3 regions of the Staphylococcus arlettae genome follow, and region 3 is predicted to be linked to each of the others. Evidence: riboswitches for the same ligand, from Rfam matches in the RefSeq annotation. Region 3 holds a riboswitch; each other region holds the start of a gene.
The links. A riboswitch is a leader RNA that binds a small molecule or an ion and turns the genes downstream of it on or off. The one in region 3 is predicted to bind thiamine pyrophosphate.

Region 1 (3,289 bases), 660 kb from region 3:
TTGGATGTTATAGTGGTAACTGCAAATTGATAATAAAAATTATTTACCTTATAGGAGGATTATTAACAATGAAAAAGACAGTAATTACTTCAACATTAGCACTAGGATTAGGTGTAACAGGAGTAGCATCTGGACAAGCTGATGCTTCTGAACAAGGTATTGATAAAGCACAATTAGCACATACAGCACAAAATAACCCTCAACAATTAAATGACGCACCAATTCATGAAGGTGCTTATAACTATGAATTCAATCACGATAAAGTAGATTACAATTTTGAATCAGATGGAACTTATTGGTCATGGAGTTACAATGGCTATGGTCAAGGAACAGCTGATACTAATGCTCAATCAACTCAAGATACTGAGCAATCAGCACCAGCAAAACAAGCAACTTCAACAGAACAAAGTGAGCAAGCTGAACAACCACAACAAACAACTGCACCACAAACTGAAGAAACTCAACAACCACAACAAGAATCAACTTCTTCAAACAGTGAAAGCTCAAGTGAAGCTACAAGTGGTTCATCTGTAAATGTAAACTCTCATTTACAAGCAATCGCTCAACGTGAATCAGGTGGCGATATTACAGCTATTAATCCAAGTTCAGGAGCTGCAGGTAAATATCAATTCTTACAAGCTACTTGGGATTCAGTAGCACCAGCTGAATACGTTGGTGTATCACCAGCAGAAGCTCCAGAATCAGTACAAGATGCAGCTGCAGTTGAATTATACAACACAGTTGGTCCATCACAATGGGTTACTGCATAATTTAAATAATTGTAAATGAATATAAGGATTTAATTTAGAGGCTGGGACAATATTGATTGTCCTAGTCTCTTTTCATATTGGCAGTAGCTGACTGCATTGAAAATGCGCTTTAAATCAAGCTTTTTTCAACGCTAGTCATCCTTGCCGGGGTGGGACGACGAAATCATTTTTTCAAAATCGGATTTCTGTCCCACTCCCTATTTTATTCGAAACCTTTTACATATTGGCAGTAGCTGACTGCATTGAAAATGCGCTTTAAATCAAGCTTTTTTCAACGCTAGTCATCCTTGCCGGGGTGGGACGACGAAATCATTTTTTCAAAATCGGATTTCTGTCCCACTCCCTATTTATATCTAATTTTGCAATATGAATAGGATTTTGTTATGTTAATAGTAATATAATAATAAAACTGCTAGGGGTGCCTATTGGCTGAGATGATATTAGTTATCAGACCCTTATAACCTGATTTGGTTAATACCAACGTAGGAAAGTGGACTAATAAAGTAGAGCACAGTTTAATTCTGCCTAATTTGTACTGCATTCTTACGTTGAATGTGTTTTTTTTAATAGGAGGAATTATACATGACATTTTCACAAGAATTAAAAACTGCATCACAATCCATCATTGATGATATTTATCAAGATGGTTTTATACAAGACATGTTAACTGGCACTTTGTCAGAAGCTGCAGCTAAATTTTATTTAAGAGCAGATGCTTCATATTTAAAAGAGTTTGCGAACATATACGCTTTACTCATTCCCAAAATGGAAAAGTTAGAAGATGTTCAATTTTTAGTAGAACAAATTCAATTTATTGTTGAAGGTGAAGTAGAAGCTCATGAAATTATTGCCGATTTTGTGGGTGAAAATTACGATGCTATTGTACAAGAAAAAGTGTGGCCACCGAGCGGAGATCATTATATTAAACATATGTATTACAATGCTTATACTAAAGAGAATGCCGCACATACAATTGCAGCAATGGCGCCATGTCCATATGTTTATCAAGTAATCGCACAACAAGCACTCAAAGATCGTAAGTTAAATAACTCAAGTGTATTAGCAAAATGGTTTGAGTTTTATAGTACTGAAATGGATGCCTTAGTAAATATTTTTGATCAACTGATCGATCGACTAACAGTAAATTGCTCTAACGAAGAATTAGCCCAAATTAAAGATGCTTTCCTACAAAGTACAATACATGAGCGACGATTTTTCAATATGGCATATGTACAAGAAGAATGGAATTATGGAGGGGAAGTTAATGAAAAAGCCTAAAATAGCCTTGACTGTCGCAGGTACTGATCCAACAGGTGGTGCAGGCGTAATGGCAGATTTGAAGTCTTTTCATGCATGTGGTGTTTATGGAATGGCAGCTATTACAAGTATCGTTGCACAAAACACTAAAGGTGTACAGCACATTCATAATCTTGACCCTGAGTGGTTAAGCGAACAACTAGAAAGTATTTATGATGATGAGCAACCACAAGCGTTAAAAACAGGTATGATTGCTTCAAAAGATATGATGGAACGTATCCAATTTTATATTAAGCAACATCCAGAAAAGCCATATGTTATAGACCCAGTTATGCTTGCTAAAAGTGGTGATTCGTTAATGGAAGACGTCGGTAAACAACACTTACAGTCTATATTGTTGCCTTATGCAACGGTTGCTACACCAAATATTCCAGAAGCAGAAGAAATTACTGGTATCAAAATTAATGATGAGTCTTCTATTTATCAAGCAGGTAACATATTTATCAAAGAAATTGGTAGTAAAGGCGTAGTGATAAAGGGCGGTCATTCGGCTGATTTAACGGAGTCAAAAGATTATTTATTTACTCAAGATGATGTGTTTACATTTACTGAACCACGTTTTGAAACTAAACATACACATGGTACGGGCTGTACTTTCTCAGCTGTAATTACGGCTGAACTTGCTAAGGGTAAATCGATTTATGATGCTGTTAAAAAAGCCAAAAAATTTATTTCTTTAAGTATTGAATATACACCGGAAATAGGGTATGGCAGAGGCCCAGTTAACCATTTTGCTTATATGAAAAAGGTAGGTTTAGATGATGAATAATTTAGAAAATGTACGTCAACAACATCCTTTAGTTATATGTTATACCAATGATGTAGTTAAGCATTTTACTGCCAATGGTTTATTAAGTATCGGCGCTAGTCCAGCAATGAGTGAAGCGCCAGAGGAAGCTGTTGAATTTTTACAAGTTGCTGGTGCTTTAGTGATTAATATTGGTACGTTAACCAAACATAGTGCTAAAGATATGTTAGAAATAGCCAAAATAGCTAATGAAGAAAGTACACCTATTGTTTTTGATCCAGTAGCTGTCGGTGCTTCACAATTTAGAAAAGCATTCTGTCAACAGTTTTTACAAGAAGTAGATGTAACCGTCATTAAAGGGAATGCTTCTGAGATATTAACATTAATTGATTCCCAAACAACAATGAAAGGTACAGATAGTAATACCACATTAGATGTAGTAACAATTGCCAAA
Region 2 (3,289 bases), 990 kb from region 3:
CTATTACATATTGTGTTTGTGAGATTTCCCAATCACCTGACACAAACAAACTATTTCTATTATTAAATTCGATAAGTGTAAAGAATAAAAGGAATGCACCGCAGAACAATTCTACATAAACTGTTTTTAGCCATTTAGGCTTTTTCATCCAATTTGGTACATCGTCCTCTTGAATATCGATGATGTCTTTCCATTTCTTCACAAATTTATCTTTTTTATTACGTATTTTTTCCATATCTACACTACGACGTGTTTTGCGTGTGAACTCTGTCGTACGATCTTGAATATTTTTCCAATGAATTTTAGTTTGGTTAGACATAGAATCTTTACTTGTTCTAGAAAGCTCAGGCTCTTCCTCACCAAGTTCTTGCTTAGTTAAAGGTAAAGCTCTTCTTAAGAATAAGAAATTCCAAATAGACATTTGTCCAAGCAACCACATAATTAAGAAGAATACGTTAATACTTAATATATCAATTGTTAAAATTTCATCACTTTCAATTCTGCTATATAGCACTAATTGCGTTAGCAAATATACTATCCCATAACTAAAAATAATCCATAAATAATGATATTTTCTATTGTGTGTATATAATTCATCTTTATATACGATATAACCAATATGAATTATAAAAGGGAAAATAAATAAAATTGCAAAAAAGCTATATACTTGCGTCATTAAAACGAGTGTTATTAAAAAATATAATATTCCTACTACTAAAAAGAAAATCGAAATATCATAATCATACTGAGTTGTACGATACAACGTCCACCCTAACCCAATTACTAATAAGCCAAATAGGATAATTACAATCGCACTTATAATTGGGAAATTGCCTATATAATTACTAACTACTCTTATAATTTCACTAAAAAAAGCGTTGAAAAAATCCCACACATTATGGATATGTAATTCTACTTTACCTTTACCATTTAATTTCTCTATTAATGGTAAATTGATGAGTATAATTATCCCCATAAAAAGTGAAACTATGCCGATAACATAACTATATAATATTTCGGCGTGTTTTTTTAGAAACGACATACCATTCACCTCAAAGTCATTATATATGAACATCTTGTTCTTGTCTTTATTAAACTCATTAAATAAGTCTCGAGTATGATATAAAACTGTATCATAAACAAATTTCCACAGTTCAACAAAATTCAAACTCATTTTTCGGATTATTTAACAATAACTTATTTTTACATTAATTTGCAATAACAATGACATCAAATTGTTTTAAATATTTTTTACGAGGTAAAAGTTATGTGTAACATCTTTTTCTATTAGTTTACTATAAGGAGTGTAGTATTATGACTAAAGACGACGTAAATAAAAAAGCAGCAGAGAAAGCTAAAGAAGTTGAAGATGAATTAAAAGAACAAAAAGAGCAGAATCAAGAGAATTCTGAGGAAACAAAGAAAAACATACAAGATATTTTTGACTAACAACATTTTAATTGTTACTGAAATTGTGATATTAACTGTATATAGAAAATGTGCTTGACATACTGTAGTAAAAGTCATACATTAAGTATAAAATAAATATTAATATTCGCACTAGGGGTGTTTTGTGACTGAGATGAGGTATACCCTCAAACCCTTTGAACCTGATCTAGATGAAAGCTAGCGTAGGAAAGTGCTAAATTATACTTTTTGACGATAGTACAGTATAGTTCTGCCCAATCTTACACGCGCAACCTTCTAGAGAGGTTGTGCGTTTTTTTGGAGGAATATTAAATGTCAAAAGGTTTAAAACTGTCAGAAATTTTAGTGACTGTCTTAATTGCAGTTGTATTCGCATTGATTTACAACATATGGAACTTTGTTTACAAAGCTGTACAGGTTTCAGGTTTACACATCGAAGAGTTGACTTATGGTGCTTGGTTTATGGCAGCAATAGTAGCTTATTTGATTATTCCAAAGGCAGGCATTGCACTATTAGCTGAGTTTGCTGCTGGTGCAGGTGAAACAATCGTCATGGGTCGCTTTGATATTGCGACAATGATTTATGCATTACTACAAGGATTAGCTTGTGAAATTATCTTTGCAATTTTCAAATATAAATCACGTACTGCTATGGTTGCGATGTTAGCAGGATTATTAGCTGCAATAGTAACATTACCTTTAGATTTTGCTTATGGCTATTTAGCTGAAATCGCAAGTTGGAATCTTGCTTTATACATTGGTTTTAGATTGATTAGCGGTATCATAGTAGCTGGATTATTGTCATATATTATCGTCAAAGCATTAGACCAGACAGGTGTTACAAGATTATTTCGCCCTTCTTCACAAAAAGATTATGACAATTTATAAGGAGTACTATACGTGTTAACTGCTAAAAATTTACGTTTAAAATATCCAAACACTGACCATAAAATTTTCGATGGTCTAGATATCAATATTAAAACAGGTGAAAAAGTACTATTATTAGGACCTTCTGGTTCAGGAAAAAGTACGCTTTTAAATGTATTAAGTGGCATTGTACCTGATTTGATTGAATTACCGATGAAATACGACCAGCTAGAAATTGATACTCATAGCGGTGTCATTTTTCAAGATCCTGATAGTCAATTTTGCATGCCAAAAGTACATGAAGAACTGGCGTTTATTTTAGAAAACCAACAAGTCCCAAGAGCTGAAATGGATGCTAAAATTTCAAGTGCGCTCAAAGCTGTAGATTTGCATGTCAATCCACATCAGTTTATAAGTCAACTCAGTGGTGGAATGAAACAAAAATTAGCTATCGCTGAAACACTGTTACAAAATGCACAAACGCTCTTTCTGGATGAACCTACTGCAATGTTAGATGAATCAGCAACTCAGGAATTATGGACTAAAATTAAAGCTTTATGGCAAGATAAAACCGTATTAATTGTAGAACATAAGGTTGCTCATATATGGGAACATATCGATCGTGTTTTACTCTTCAATTATGAAGGCAAAATTATTGCAGATGCACCACCGCAGATGATGCTACAACAATATGAAGATTTATTGACTGAATATGGTGTTTGGCATCCTAATGCTTGGTCACATGCCCCTAAAGCTATATTGAGTAATAATGATACTGTACAACAAGAGTTGTTCACTTTTATCAATGGTGAAATTAAGCGTGGTGCTAAAACATTAATAACAATTGATAAAATGTCAATTAAACCTAGTGAATTCATAACTATTACCGGGCCAAATGGTAGCGGAAAAACTTCTCTGTTAGAGTCCATTATGCAATTAATCAAATATCATGGCGACATGTATATTAACGATAAACGTATTAAAAAAATCAAAA
Region 3 (3,289 bases):
TCTACTGGTGGAAGGGGAGGTACTGGTGCATCAAGCTCCCACTCAGAGCAGTCTTGCCGAATAAAACCACTCAGTTGATTGAGTGCAGTTTCAATAGGGAGTAAGTCATCTAAAGCTTGTTTCTTTGCAAGTGCAGCTTCATATGTTTCACCTACATAAGTGACTAAACCTGGAAACACTTTGATTGTTCTTGTCGGTTGTGAACTATGAGCTATTTTTTCATGTAAACGTTGAATATATTTTTGTGCTTGCTCCATATTCCAAGCTACAGCATAAACTGCATCTGCAAAATCGGCAGCCAATGTCACACCTGGTTCGGAGGCACCGGCTTGCATTGCTACAAGATCGCCTTGTATACTGCTGGGTGTAGTTGATGGCCCAGTCACATTAAAATAATCCCCACGATAATTAAAGGATTGTATGTGTTCTGGTTCAATAAGTGCATGTTGTTCACGTTGATGAATAAAATTAGAAGTGTTCCAAGAATTTAATAATTTGTCCATCACTTCTGCAAATTCTCGTGCTTTGGCATAACGTGCATCATGGGCAGGTAATTGTGGCAAGCTATGGTTTTGTGCTTCATTATCAGTCATCGAAGTCACAAGATTCCAACCTACACGACCACCAGATAAATGATCTAAACTTAGTAATTGTCGTGCTGCAGTGAAAGGATTAGCAAAAGTACTAGAAATTGTAGAAACAAGACCGATATGTTGTGTTACTTGTGCGATAGCCGCCAAATTGATCAACGGATCAAACCAAAATGCTGGCATATCACTTGCAGATTGCGCTGGGAAAGATTGATTATCAGCAAAAAAGACTGCATCAAACAAGCCTCGTTCAGCTATTTGTGCTAATGATTGATAATAACTACTATCTCCAATACGCTCAACACTAGAATTTGGCTGTAACCAAGCAGCTTGATGATGTCCACAAGCATACAGTAAGACTCCAATATTAAGTTGTTTTGTTTGTGTCATGTACTTACACCTCAGTTGTTATAGAATAGATTAATTCATTGTTAGACCGCCGTCGACAGTATAGTTTTGACCTGTGATGCCAGTTGCATGTTCACTTGCCAAAAAGGCCACCATATGTGCGACGTCTTGAGGAGATGTGACACTTTTGAGTGGGGTAGTTTGTTTAATTAAATCAAACACTTCATCAGAAGTGGCAGCACTGGCATCCGTTGTTTTCAATAAACCGCCGGACACTACGTTGGCACGTATACCATATTGGCCTAATTCGGCAGCAATATTACGTGTGAAACCAATTAATCCTGCTTTAGCTGTCGTGTATTCATGGTAAGGTACGACTGGATTTTGAAAAAGATTCGTTCCAATATTAATAATTGCCCCATGGTGACGTTTTATAAATTGAGGGGCTACACTTTGTGTAGTATTGAAAGCGGCTTTTAAAGTACCATCTATTTGTTGTTGGTAATCTGACCAAGATAATTCAGTAAAAGCTTTTTGTGCGTTGGGATCAAATTTAAAGCCAACTAATGCGTTATTGACCACTACATCAATTTGACCGAAATGTTCTGTTGCAGTAGCAACTAAGCGATCGACTTCATCACGTTGTGTGACATCAGCTTGGATGGCGATTGCTTGTGATTCCCCAATGCTTTTTACTAAGTCCAATGCTGCATCTTTACTTTTATGATAATTGATGGCGACTTGAAAACCTTGTGCTGCTAAAGTTTGTGCAATAGTTGCACCTAAACCTCTACTACTACCTGTAATAAGTACTGTTGTTGTCATACGTGCTCACTCCTTTTTAAATAAAAAAATACACAACCCTCCATAGGAAAGTTGTGTAAATAAAATCAAATATATAATAGGGTAGTCTAACCCCTTGATATCATACATGTGTTGATTCACACTTTCCTACGCTAGTATCAACTAGATCAGGTTCAAAGGGTTTGAGCTACAGCTCATCTCAGTCTGAAAACACCCCTAGTGCGTGTATTTAATTATCTTCAATGTAACGATTTACCATTGCAAAGTCAAGTTTGGTTTGATAATAGATAAGCAAGAATAAGCGCAAAGCGATGGTTATAACACCATCGCTTTTGTATATAAAATGTAAATTTGTATTATTTTTGATTACTATAGATTAAAGCACCGATAAGACCAACAGTACAAACAGCAAAAATAATATTCATAATCGCTAATACTTCAATAATGACGACGTCTTTGCCTAAGCGTTCAAAAGCATTTAATTCTATTTCTTTTTCAGAACTTACACTAGCTTCAATACGTGACTCTTTATCTACTAAATCTTTATGCATACGATTATTTACTTTTGGCATCTTATCTCCTCCTCAATACTGTAATTATATTGTTCCCTATATAACTAGAAGTCAATCATAAGTTAGTTAAGTACACCGCAGTATCTTTCAAATAGTAATATCTGTATTTATGTAATAAAAAATAATATATATTAAAAAAATAATGAATTATATTTTAATTTTTTGACAATTATTGTATGATATTTATAATAATTTAATAAATAAAAAGAGGTGTATTCAAATGACGGAGTTTATTGCAGCATTAGCAGGTGGATGTATTGCATTATTAGGTGTTTGGTTACAATTCAAACGTGAAGATAAGGAAAAGATGCAAGATTATGAAAATGACTTGGTCAGCATGATAGATTTAATAGTTTATAAAGTAGCTCGCATTAGAAATATTAAATTAAATCAAAATACGGCGTTCTTAAATAAACAACGAACAACTGAGATTTTTGAAGAGATTCAGGATGCATTTCATTCATTGGATAGACAAATACAAGATTTTATTTTAACTACAAGTCACCATAGCAACAGTTCAAATGAAACGATACAAGATTTTCTGAGAAGATATGAACCTTTTGAAGGTCATTTTAATACATTTAAAATTGCTTATAATATTTATGTGGATTGCTATGGAGATGAAAAGCATGATACGGCTAACATTGTGAGGTCTAAAATTACATTAGATAAAGAAGTATATGAATTTATCAATAAGTTGAAAAATTTTGCAAACAAACGATATAATCATAAAATTTTTGAACCTAATCTAAAAGAAGTTGAAGTTGTTAAAACAAATAGTAGAACGACATATAAAAATGAATCGAAATCATAATTCAATTTGAACAAATCTATATCAATTTACATATTAAACTATGGAAAAACATCCCTTTAATTTTCCTAAACTAAAGGGATGTTTAATTGAGTATTTTAATATAATATATTGAGTTGCAAAGGTTTAAGGACAAATCCCTATATTATATTTCTTCACCATCT

Region 1: another riboswitch for thiamine pyrophosphate. It lies ahead of tenA (thiaminase II); the one in region 3 lies ahead of MUA37_RS00950 (3-oxoacyl-ACP reductase).
Region 2: another riboswitch for thiamine pyrophosphate. It lies ahead of MUA37_RS09110 (ECF transporter S component); the one in region 3 lies ahead of MUA37_RS00950 (3-oxoacyl-ACP reductase).

What each region holds. Positions count from the first base shown of each region.
Region 1 covers NZ_CP094803.1:856,382-859,670, forward strand. The annotation lists gene MUA37_RS04060 (transglycosylase family protein) at 69-770, shown strand; TPP riboswitch at 1,175-1,276, shown strand; gene tenA (thiaminase II) at 1,353-2,048, shown strand; gene thiD (bifunctional hydroxymethylpyrimidine kinase/phosphomethylpyrimidine kinase) at 2,035-2,856, shown strand; gene thiM (hydroxyethylthiazole kinase) at 2,849-3,289, shown strand, end outside.
Region 2 covers NZ_CP094803.1:1,857,376-1,860,664, forward strand. The annotation lists gene auxA (lipoteichoic acid stability factor AuxA) at 1-1,042, opposite strand, end outside; gene graF (glycopeptide resistance-associated protein GraF) at 1,315-1,449, shown strand; TPP riboswitch at 1,553-1,655, shown strand; gene MUA37_RS09110 (ECF transporter S component) at 1,741-2,316, shown strand; gene MUA37_RS09115 (ABC transporter ATP-binding protein) at 2,329-3,289, shown strand, end outside.
Region 3 covers NZ_CP094803.1:196,658-199,946, forward strand. The annotation lists gene MUA37_RS00945 (LLM class flavin-dependent oxidoreductase) at 1-980, opposite strand, end outside; gene MUA37_RS00950 (3-oxoacyl-ACP reductase) at 1,011-1,763, opposite strand; TPP riboswitch at 1,870-1,970, opposite strand; gene MUA37_RS00955 (hypothetical protein) at 2,099-2,314, opposite strand; gene MUA37_RS00960 (type I secretion system protein) at 2,535-3,128, shown strand; gene MUA37_RS00965 (hypothetical protein) at 3,271-3,289, opposite strand, start outside.